DNA from 2 places in the Xanthomonas cerealis pv. cerealis genome. Region 1 is predicted to be linked to the other one. Evidence: riboswitches for the same ligand, from Rfam matches in the RefSeq annotation. Region 1 holds a riboswitch; the other holds the start of a gene.
What was found. A riboswitch is a leader RNA that binds a small molecule or an ion and turns the genes downstream of it on or off. The one in region 1 is predicted to bind cobalamin.

Region 1 (4,357 bases):
CCCGGCGGACCCGGCTGCTGCGCCCAGCCATCGGCCACGGCCATGAGCGCGAATGCGATCACGGCGGCGGTGCTGGAGCGGCGGAGAGTGGGCGAGGTCACGAGCTGGCATCCTAACGGACTGATCGGAAACGTTCAAAAATTGTGAAACCGTATGCCGGCCAGCGGCGCCACGATTCCGCAAAATTAAGCCAAATTCTTGATTTTTCGGGGTGAATCTGGTCTGAACTTTTCCCGCAGCAGCCGGAGGCGTTCAGTGAAATGAACTTCCGCTTCCATTCTTGCGAGCCGTTCCTGCCGTTGCCCGGCCCGCCTCGGCAAGGCTCTGCCGCTTCTGCCGCAGCGGCGCAGACTGCCGCGGCAAGCTGAACAAAATAACTGAACGGGCTTCCAAAAGGGAAGCGCGGCATTCGTCTGGACAGCTTGCGTTGGGTAGCGACGTGCGCGTGGCCCGCGAACCGCCGTGCGTACCCACACGTCGCTACGCCGCGACGCGGGGGGTTCCCTCGGTCACAAGCAACGCCTGTTCCAGCAGCGCCCAGTCCGCGCCCGGCCTGTGCGCGCCCTCGCTGAGTATCTGGCGGAACGCGCGGCCGCCCGGCTGGCCGTGGAACAGGCCGAGCAGGTGGCGAGCGATGTGCTTGAGGGCGACGCCGTCGGCCAGGCGCGCCTCGACATAGGGCCGCAGCGCGCGCAGCAGCTCGGCGCGGGGCCGCGGCATAGCGCCGGTCAGGGCCGCGTCCAGCCGGTGCAGCACGTAAGGATCGTGGTACGCAGCGCGGCCCAGCATCACGCCATCCACGGCATCCAGCTGCGCCCGCGCCGTGTCCACGTCGGCCAGCCCACCGTTGAGCACGATCTGCAACTGCGGGCGCTCGCGCTTGAGCCGGTAGGCCCAGTCGTAGCGCAGCGGCGGCACCTCGCGGTTCTCCTTCGGCGACAGGCCCTGTAGCCACGCGTTGCGCGCATGCACCACGAACAGCCCGCAGCCGGCGGCGGCGACCTGATCGACGAAGCCCAGGAACACCGCGTAGTCGTCGTCCTGGTCCACCCCGAGCCGGCACTTCACCGTGACCGGAATGTCTACCGCCTGCACCATCGCCGCCACGCAGTCGGCGACCAGCGCCGGCTCGCGCATCAAACAGGCGCCGAAACGCCCGGCCTGGACCCGGTCGGACGGGCAACCGCAATTGAGATTGATCTCGTCGTAGCGCCACCCCTGGCCGATCCGCGCCGCCTGCGCCAGCAGCGCCGGATCGCTGCCGCCGAGCTGCAGCGCCAGCGGATGCTCGACCGCATCGAAGCCCAGCAGCCGCGCGCGATCGCCCAGCACCACCGCATTGGCGTGCACCATCTCGGTATACAGCCGCGCCGACGGCGCCAGCAGCCGGTGGAACACGCGGCAATGGCGGTCGGTCCAGTCCATCATCGGCGCGACGGACAGGGGCAGGGAGGCGGCGTAGGCCGCGGACAGGTCGGAGGGCGGGAACGGAAGCGTCATCAGGCGTGGCGGTGTGCGCTGTCGCCTGCTGGCGGAAGCGTCAGATCATTGGCTTTCGGATCAATAGCTTACACGCTCGCCGTGAATGTTGCCGGTGAACGCCGGCGAATTCACTTGGCGCTTGACCCGCCGCCGCATCCGGCCTATCGTGCGCTCGCCGAAGGTATCCATCGCTTCATTCGGATGAAGGGATGGATTTAAACGGGAATCCGGTGAAGGCCGGCGCCGCAAGCGCCTGCCCATTCCGGAGCTGCCCCGCAGCGGTGAATGGAAACGACCTCCGTCAATGGCACTGGGCCGGCGCATGCCGGCCTGGGAAGCGGCGGACAGTAGGCGCGCAGCCGGCACGGTGCGCTCGTCCATCAGCCCGAATACCGGCCCCGGCCGGAGGACCTGTGCGTCCTCCGATTCGACCTGGCGCCTCCGCGGGGAGGCGGCCGGAAGCCGTGCCGTGGCCCTGCGCCGCGCCGCGCTCTTCCGCCTGCCCGCGTGGCGCCGGTTCGCCCGCGGGGGCGAAGGTCGCTGGCGTGGCGGGCGTCCCGTGCGAACGGGCGGTCGGCGCGCGGTTCCTTCGTTCCTCAATGCCTATGACCGCAATGAGGAAACGCAAATGACGATCGTGACCAACCTGGGCTTCCCGCGCATCGGTGCGCGGCGCGAGCTCAAACGTGCGCTGGAAAGCTACTGGCGCCGCGAAACCGATGAGGCAAGTCTGCACGACACGGCGCGGCAGCTACGCCAGCGGCACTGGCAACTGCAGGTCGAGGCCGGGGTGGAGCTGCCGCCAAGTAACGACTTCAGCCTGTACGACGCGATGCTCGACACCGCGTTCCTGGTCGACGCGATCCCGCAGCGCTACCGCGCACTGGCCGATGCCGATCCGCTGGCCGGCTACTTCGCGATGGCGCGCGGCACGCAGGAAGGCGGGCTGGACCTGCACGCGCTGGAAATGACCAAGTGGTTCGACACCAATTATCACTACCTGGTGCCGGAACTGGCGCGGCGCCAGCACTTCCGCCTGCGCGGCGACAAGCCGCTGGCCGAATTCCTGGAAGCCAAGGCGCTGGGCATCACCACGCGACCTGTGCTGATCGGGCCGGTGACCTTCCTGCTGCTGTCCAAGACCGTGGACGGCAGCGATCGCTGGGCGCTGCTGGACAGCCTGCTGCCGGTCTACGCCGAACTGCTGCAGCAACTCGACGCGGCCGGCGCCAACTGGGTGCAGATCGACGAGCCGGCGCTGGTGCTGGACCTGGACGAGGCCGCGCGCGAGGCCTATCGCCGCGCCTATGCGTTCCTGGCCAAGGCGCCGCGACCGAAGCTGCTGCTGACCACGTATTTCGGCGAACTGGGCGACAACCTGGAGCTGGCCGCGACGCTGCCGCTGGACGGCCTGCACGTGGACCTGGTGCGCGGCGTGGCGCAGCTGGACGCGGTGCTGCAGGCGTTGCCGGCCGGGCGCGTGCTGTCGGCGGGGTTGGTCAACGGCCGCAACGTGTGGCGCACGCCGCTGGAGAATGCGCTGACCCTGGCGCGCTACGCGGCCGGGCATGTCGGCCACGAGCGCCTGTGGCTGGCGCCGTCGTGCTCGCTGCTGCACGTGCCGGTGGACCTGGAACAGGAAAAGGCGCTGGACCGCGAACTGCACGCCTGGCTGGCCTTCGCCAAACAGAAACTGCAGGAGTTGCGCACGCTGGCCGACGCGCTGCAGGAGTTGCCGCATGCGCAGGCCGAATTGGACGAGGCGCGCGAGGCGTTGGCCACGCGGCGTTCCTCGGCGCGCGTGCATCGCCCCGAGGTCGCACGCCGGGTGGAGGCGTTGAGCGAGGACGCCGGACGCCGCCAGTCGCCGTATCCGCAGCGGCGCGACGCGCAACAGGCGGCGCTGCAGCTGCCGGCCTACCCGACCACCACCATCGGCTCGTTCCCGCAGACCGCGCAGGTGCGGCAGGCGCGCGCGCAGCACAAGGCCGGCAAGCTCGGCGATGCCGAGTACGACGCGTTCCTGGCCGCCGAAACCGAGCGCTGCGTGCGCGCGCAGGAGCAGATCGGGCTGGACGTGCTGGTGCACGGCGAGTTCGAGCGCAACGACATGGTCGAATACTTCGGCGAGCAGCTCGACGGTTTCGCCTTCACCAAGCATGGCTGGGTGCAGAGCTACGGCTCGCGCTGCGTGAAGCCGCCGATCATCTACGGCGACGTGCAGCGGCCGGCGCCGATGACGCTGCGCTGGACCCAGTACGCGCAGTCGCTGACCGACAAGCCGATGAAGGGCATGCTGACCGGGCCGGTGACGGTGCTGCAATGGTCGTTCGTGCGCGACGATCAGGAACGCGCGCAGACCTGCCGGCAGATCGCGCTGGCGCTGCGCGACGAAGTGCGCGACCTGGAGGCGGCCGGCATCGGCGTGATCCAGATCGACGAGCCGGCGATCCGCGAGGGCCTGCCGCTGCGCCGTGCCGACTGGCAGGCGTACCTGGACTGGGCCGTGCAATGCTTCCGCATCGCCGCGGCCGGGGTGCGCGACGCCACCCAGATCCATACCCACATGTGCTACTCGGAGTTCAACGACATCATCGAGGCGGTGGCGGCAATGGACGCGGACGTGATCTCGATCGAGACCTCGCGCTCGCGGATGGAACTGCTCGATGCGTTCGTGCGCTTCCGCTATCCCAATGCGATCGGCCCGGGCGTGTACGACATCCACTCGCCGCGCGTACCCAGCACGCAGGAGATGGTGCAGTTGCTGGACAAGGCGCGCGCAGTGCTGGATCCGCAGCAGCTGTGGGTCAATCCGGATTGCGGGTTGAAGACCCGCGGCTGGCCGGAAACGCGCAACGCGCTGGAAGCGATGGTG
Region 2 (4,357 bases), 860 kb from region 1:
TACTGGGATCGCGACTGAGCGTGGCGCCTACAATGGGCGCCGCTTTTCGCACCCAGGAACGACATGACATTTCCGTATGCGCTGGTGGTGTTCGATCTGGACGGCACCCTGGTGGACAGCGGCGCCGATATCGCCGAAGCGCTCAATCGCACGCTGGCCGAATTCGGCCTGACGCGCGTGCCCGAGGCCACCGTGCTCGGCTGGATCGGCGAGGGCGTGCGCAAGCTGGTCGAAGCCGCGTGGCGGCATGCACACGACGCCACCCCGATCGATGCGGTGATGCCGACCTTCATGCGCCACTACGAAGCCTGCCTGCTGCGCAGCCCGGGCCTGTACCCGGGCGTGGCCGAGGCGCTGGCACAGTTGCGCGCGCGCGGCGTGACCCTGGCGCTGTGCACCAACAAGCCGTCGGCGTTGGTGTTGCCGTTGCTGCGCCATCTTGGCGTGGCCGATGCGTTCGCCGCGGCGCTCGGCGGCGACAGCCTGGCCGAGCGCAAGCCCAGCCCGCTGCCGCTGCTGCACCTGGCCCAGCAGTTCGCGCAGCCGCCGGCGCGTTGCCTGATGGTCGGCGATTCCGGCACCGACCTGCAGGCCGCGCACGCGGCCGGCATGCCGGCCGCGCTGGTGCGCTACGGCTATCCGCGCGACCTGGACCTGGCCGCGGCGGACGTGGTGCTGCTGATGGACGACATGCGCGAGTTGCTGGCGTTGGGTTAAGGCTGGCTATCGCGCGCATGCCGCTGCAATCGACCCGACGACCGCACCAAGGGCTGCGCGGTCCGGCGCAGCCCTTCGCCACTCAGCGCGCCGCCGGCGCGTAGCGCAGGGTCAGCGCGTACTCGCGGCCCGGCTGGTTGTACCAGCTGATGGTCTGGTAGTCGCGATCGAACACGTTGCTGGCCTTGGCCTGCAGCGTCCAGTCCGGCGCGAACGCGTATTCCACGCGCAGGTCCAGCGTGCCGTAGCCGGCCAGGCGCACGCTGTTGGCCGCGTCGTCGTAGCGGTGGCCGCTGCCGGACGCGGTGACGCCGACCTTGACAGGGCCGAAGCCGCGATCCACGTCCAGCCGTGCGGTGTCCTGCGCGCGCCGCGCCAGCCAGTTGTCGCGGTTGGCGCCGTCGCTGCGGTTGCGCGGATCGGCATGGCTGAGCTGCGCCGACAGTTCCCAGCCGGCCAGCGTGGCATAGCCGGTCAACTCGGCGCCGCGGATCCGCGCCTTGTCCACGTTGACCGGCAGGAAGCTGGCGGCGTCGTAGGAGATCAGGTCGTCGACGCGGGTCTCGTAGACGTTGAACGTCCAGTTCCAGCTGTCGGCGTACTGCGCCACGCCCAGGTTGCCGCTCTTGGACTTCTCCGGCTTCAGTTCCGGATTGCCGGAGAACGGGTAGTACAGGTCGTTGAAGGTCGGCGCCTTGAAGCCGGTACCGAGGCTGGCGGTGAGCTTGAAGCCGCCGCCCAGCGCCAGGCCCCAGCCGAGGCTGCCGGTGGTGTGCTGGCCGAACTGCGCGTTGTCGTCGCTGCGCACGCTGGCCTGCACCTGCTGCGCGCCGAAGCGGCCCTGGTACTCGGCGAACACGCCGGTGTTGTCGCGCTGGTCCACGTCGTAGGCGGTGGTGCCGGTGACTTGCTCGCGCTGCCAGTCGGCGCCGGCGCTGAGCAGGTGGCCCTCGGCCAGGCCGAAATCGCCCTGCAGCGATGCGCTGTCGCGGCGGCTGTCGAAGGTGCTGACGAAGCTGCGCGTGTCGCTGCCGGCGGCATGGTAGTAGCTGTCGGCCTGGTCGCTGTTGCGGCCGAGCTGCGCGGCCAGGTGCACGCGCTCGGACGGGGTCCAGTCGAGCTTGCCGCCGACCACCTGCTGGGTGTTGTCGGCCTCGTTGCCGGCGAACAGCGCATCGCCGTCGTACTCGTTGCGGCTGTCGATGTTCAGCGCCTGGCCTTCGATGCGCAGCGTGTCGCTCAACGCATAGCCGCCGCGCGCGCTGAGCGAGTTGTTGCGGTAGCCGTCGCGGTCCGGCTGGTCGACGAAGCAACCGGCGAACAGAGTAGCCGAGCCGTTGCAGGCGTTGATGCCGTCGGTGTTCTGGTAGCCGCCCTGCACCGACAGCCAGCCGCGCTCGCCGCGGTTGCTGAAGCCGGCGCTGGCCTCACGCAGGCCGTTGCTGCCGGCGCCCAGGCTCAGGTTCTGCTGCAGGCCCTGGCCGCCGCGGCGGGTGAAGATCTGGATCACGCCGCCGATCGCATCTGAGCCGTACAGGCTCGAACGCGGGCCGCGCACGATCTCGATGCGCTCGATCTGGCTCAGCGGCAGGTCCTGGAACGCGGCCAGGCCCGCGCTGGCCGAGCCGATGCGCACGCCGTCCACCAGCACCAGCACGTGGTCCGATTCGCTGCCGCGCAGGCTCAGCGTGGTCAGCTTGCCGAGCCCGCCCTGGTTGGACACGCCGATGCCGGCGCGGCCCTGCAGCAGCTGCGCCAGCGACGTGGCCTGGCTGCGCTCGATCTCGGCGCGGTCGATCACCTGCGCCGGGACCACGCTGTCCTCGACCGAGATCTGCGTCCGGGTGGCGGTGACCACGACCTGGTCCAGGTCGGTGGCGGCATCGGCGGCGAGCGCCAGCGAGGGCAGGGACAGGGCGGACGCGATCGCGACCGAAAGCAGGCGGGACGACATGGGGCAACTCCGGCGCGCGGGCGCGCTGTGACGGCAAAGAAGTCGCGACGGAAGGTGCAAGCGGACGGCGCCAGACGCGGCGCGGCACGCCGCAACGCCCTCCGCATCGCAACCAGTGGACTGCAAGGCCGGTCTCCGGGCTGGCGATCTGGGAGTCGGACTCCCGGCTGCGACGCCTTCCCATGCCAGGCACAGTGGCGTAAGTCGTCAGCGCGGATCGCTTACCGTTGCGGGGGCAGCGCCGGCCTTGTCGCAAGACGCACCGGCTTCCCGTTTCAACCTGCAGGCCGGAGCCGGCGGGTCACCTTGACGCGGCGCGATTGTACGCGATCGCCGCTGCGGCGCACGGATCAGTTGGCGTCGCGCTCGCCTGTGTGGCCATCCCCGTCGGGTTCTTGATCGGCGTCGTACGCATGGCCGCCGGAGGCGTCGTGCGCGTCCTCCGCATAAGGCGTGTCGCTGCGGTCGCCGTCGCGGTCGAAATGGGTGGTCGCCACCGGTCCGGCCACCGGCAGGCGGCGTTGCGCCGGCAGTTGCGCCGCCGCGGTTTCCAGTTCGCCGAGCAGTTGCGCGCGCCGCGCCTCGGGCAGTTCCTGCCAATGGCAGCCGGTCAGCGCACCTTCCAGCGAGTACAGCAGGTTGAGGCTGGGCTTGAAGCCGGCACGCTTGACCTTGAGGAATGCGCCCACCGCACCGGCGGCGTTCAGATCCTGTTGCGTGCGCAGGCCGACCTGGCGCAGCCAGGCCGCGCTCTTGGGACCGATGTTGCGCAGCTTCTCGGTGCTCATCGCCGGCTCATCGCAGCGCGTCGACGAAGACCTGGGCGATCGCCTCCAGGCCGTGCTGGTCGTCGGCGTCGAAGCGCGCCAGGTCCGGGCTGTCCAGGTCGAACACGCCGACCAGCGCGCTGTCGCGCAGCAGCGGCACCACCAGCTCCGAGCGCGAGGCCGCATCGCAAGCGATATGCCCGGGAAAGGCCGCGACGTCGTCGATGCGCTGGGTCTGGCCGGTGCTGGCGGCGGCGCCGCACACGCCTTTGTGCAGCGGGATACGCACGCACGCGGGCAGGCCCTGGAACGGCCCGACCACCAGTTCCTTGCCGTCGTACAGGTAGAAGCCGACCCAGTTCAGCCGCGGCAGCGCGTGGTACACCAATGCCGCCAGGTTGGCGGCATTGGCGATGCGGTCGGGCTCGCCGCTGACCAGGGAACGGGCCTGCGCGAGCAGTTGAGCGTACTGTTCCGGCTTGCTGCCGGTGAGCGAAGAGGAAGCGAACATCAGGCGAGTCTAGCAGCGGCCGCTGGCGGCCTGTGCGCCGGCGTCTGGCCCGGCTATCCTGCGCGCCCGCGCCGCATGCGCCGACCTCGAGGATCCTGCAACGATGAGCGTCCCCGCCTTCTATGTCACCGGCACCGATACCGGCATCGGCAAGACTGTCGCCAGCACCGCGCTGTTGCATGCGCTGCGCGCGCACGGGCAGACGGCAGTTGGTATGAAGCCGGTCGCCAGCGGCTGCGAGCGCAGCGCGGACGGCTGGCGCAACGAGGACGCGCTGGCGCTGCAGGCGGCGAGCCTGCCGCGCCCGGACTACGCCAACCTCAATCCCTACGCCTTGCCGCTGCCGCTGGCGCCGGAACTGGCGGCCGCCGACGCCGGCGTATGCGTGGAACTGGAGCCGATCGTCGC

Region 2: linked by a shared signal. The riboswitch ahead of btuB (TonB-dependent vitamin B12 receptor) and the one ahead of metE (5-methyltetrahydropteroyltriglutamate--homocysteine S-methyltransferase) in region 1 are both predicted to bind cobalamin.

Annotation. Positions count from the first base shown of each region.
Region 1 is NZ_CP038228.1:4,102,820-4,107,176, reverse strand. It holds gene E4A48_RS18115 (hypothetical protein) at 1-44, opposite strand, end outside; gene dusA (tRNA dihydrouridine(20/20a) synthase DusA) at 481-1,500, opposite strand; cobalamin riboswitch at 1,644-1,897, shown strand; gene metE (5-methyltetrahydropteroyltriglutamate--homocysteine S-methyltransferase) at 2,111-4,357, shown strand, end outside.
Region 2 is NZ_CP038228.1:3,243,957-3,248,313, reverse strand. It holds gene E4A48_RS14335 (LysR family transcriptional regulator) at 1-18, shown strand, start outside; gene gph (phosphoglycolate phosphatase) at 64-717, shown strand; gene btuB (TonB-dependent vitamin B12 receptor) at 800-2,671, opposite strand; cobalamin riboswitch at 2,781-2,995, opposite strand; gene E4A48_RS14320 (TfoX/Sxy family protein) at 3,022-3,459, opposite strand; gene E4A48_RS14315 (GAF domain-containing protein) at 3,467-3,949, opposite strand; gene bioD (dethiobiotin synthase) at 4,053-4,357, shown strand, end outside.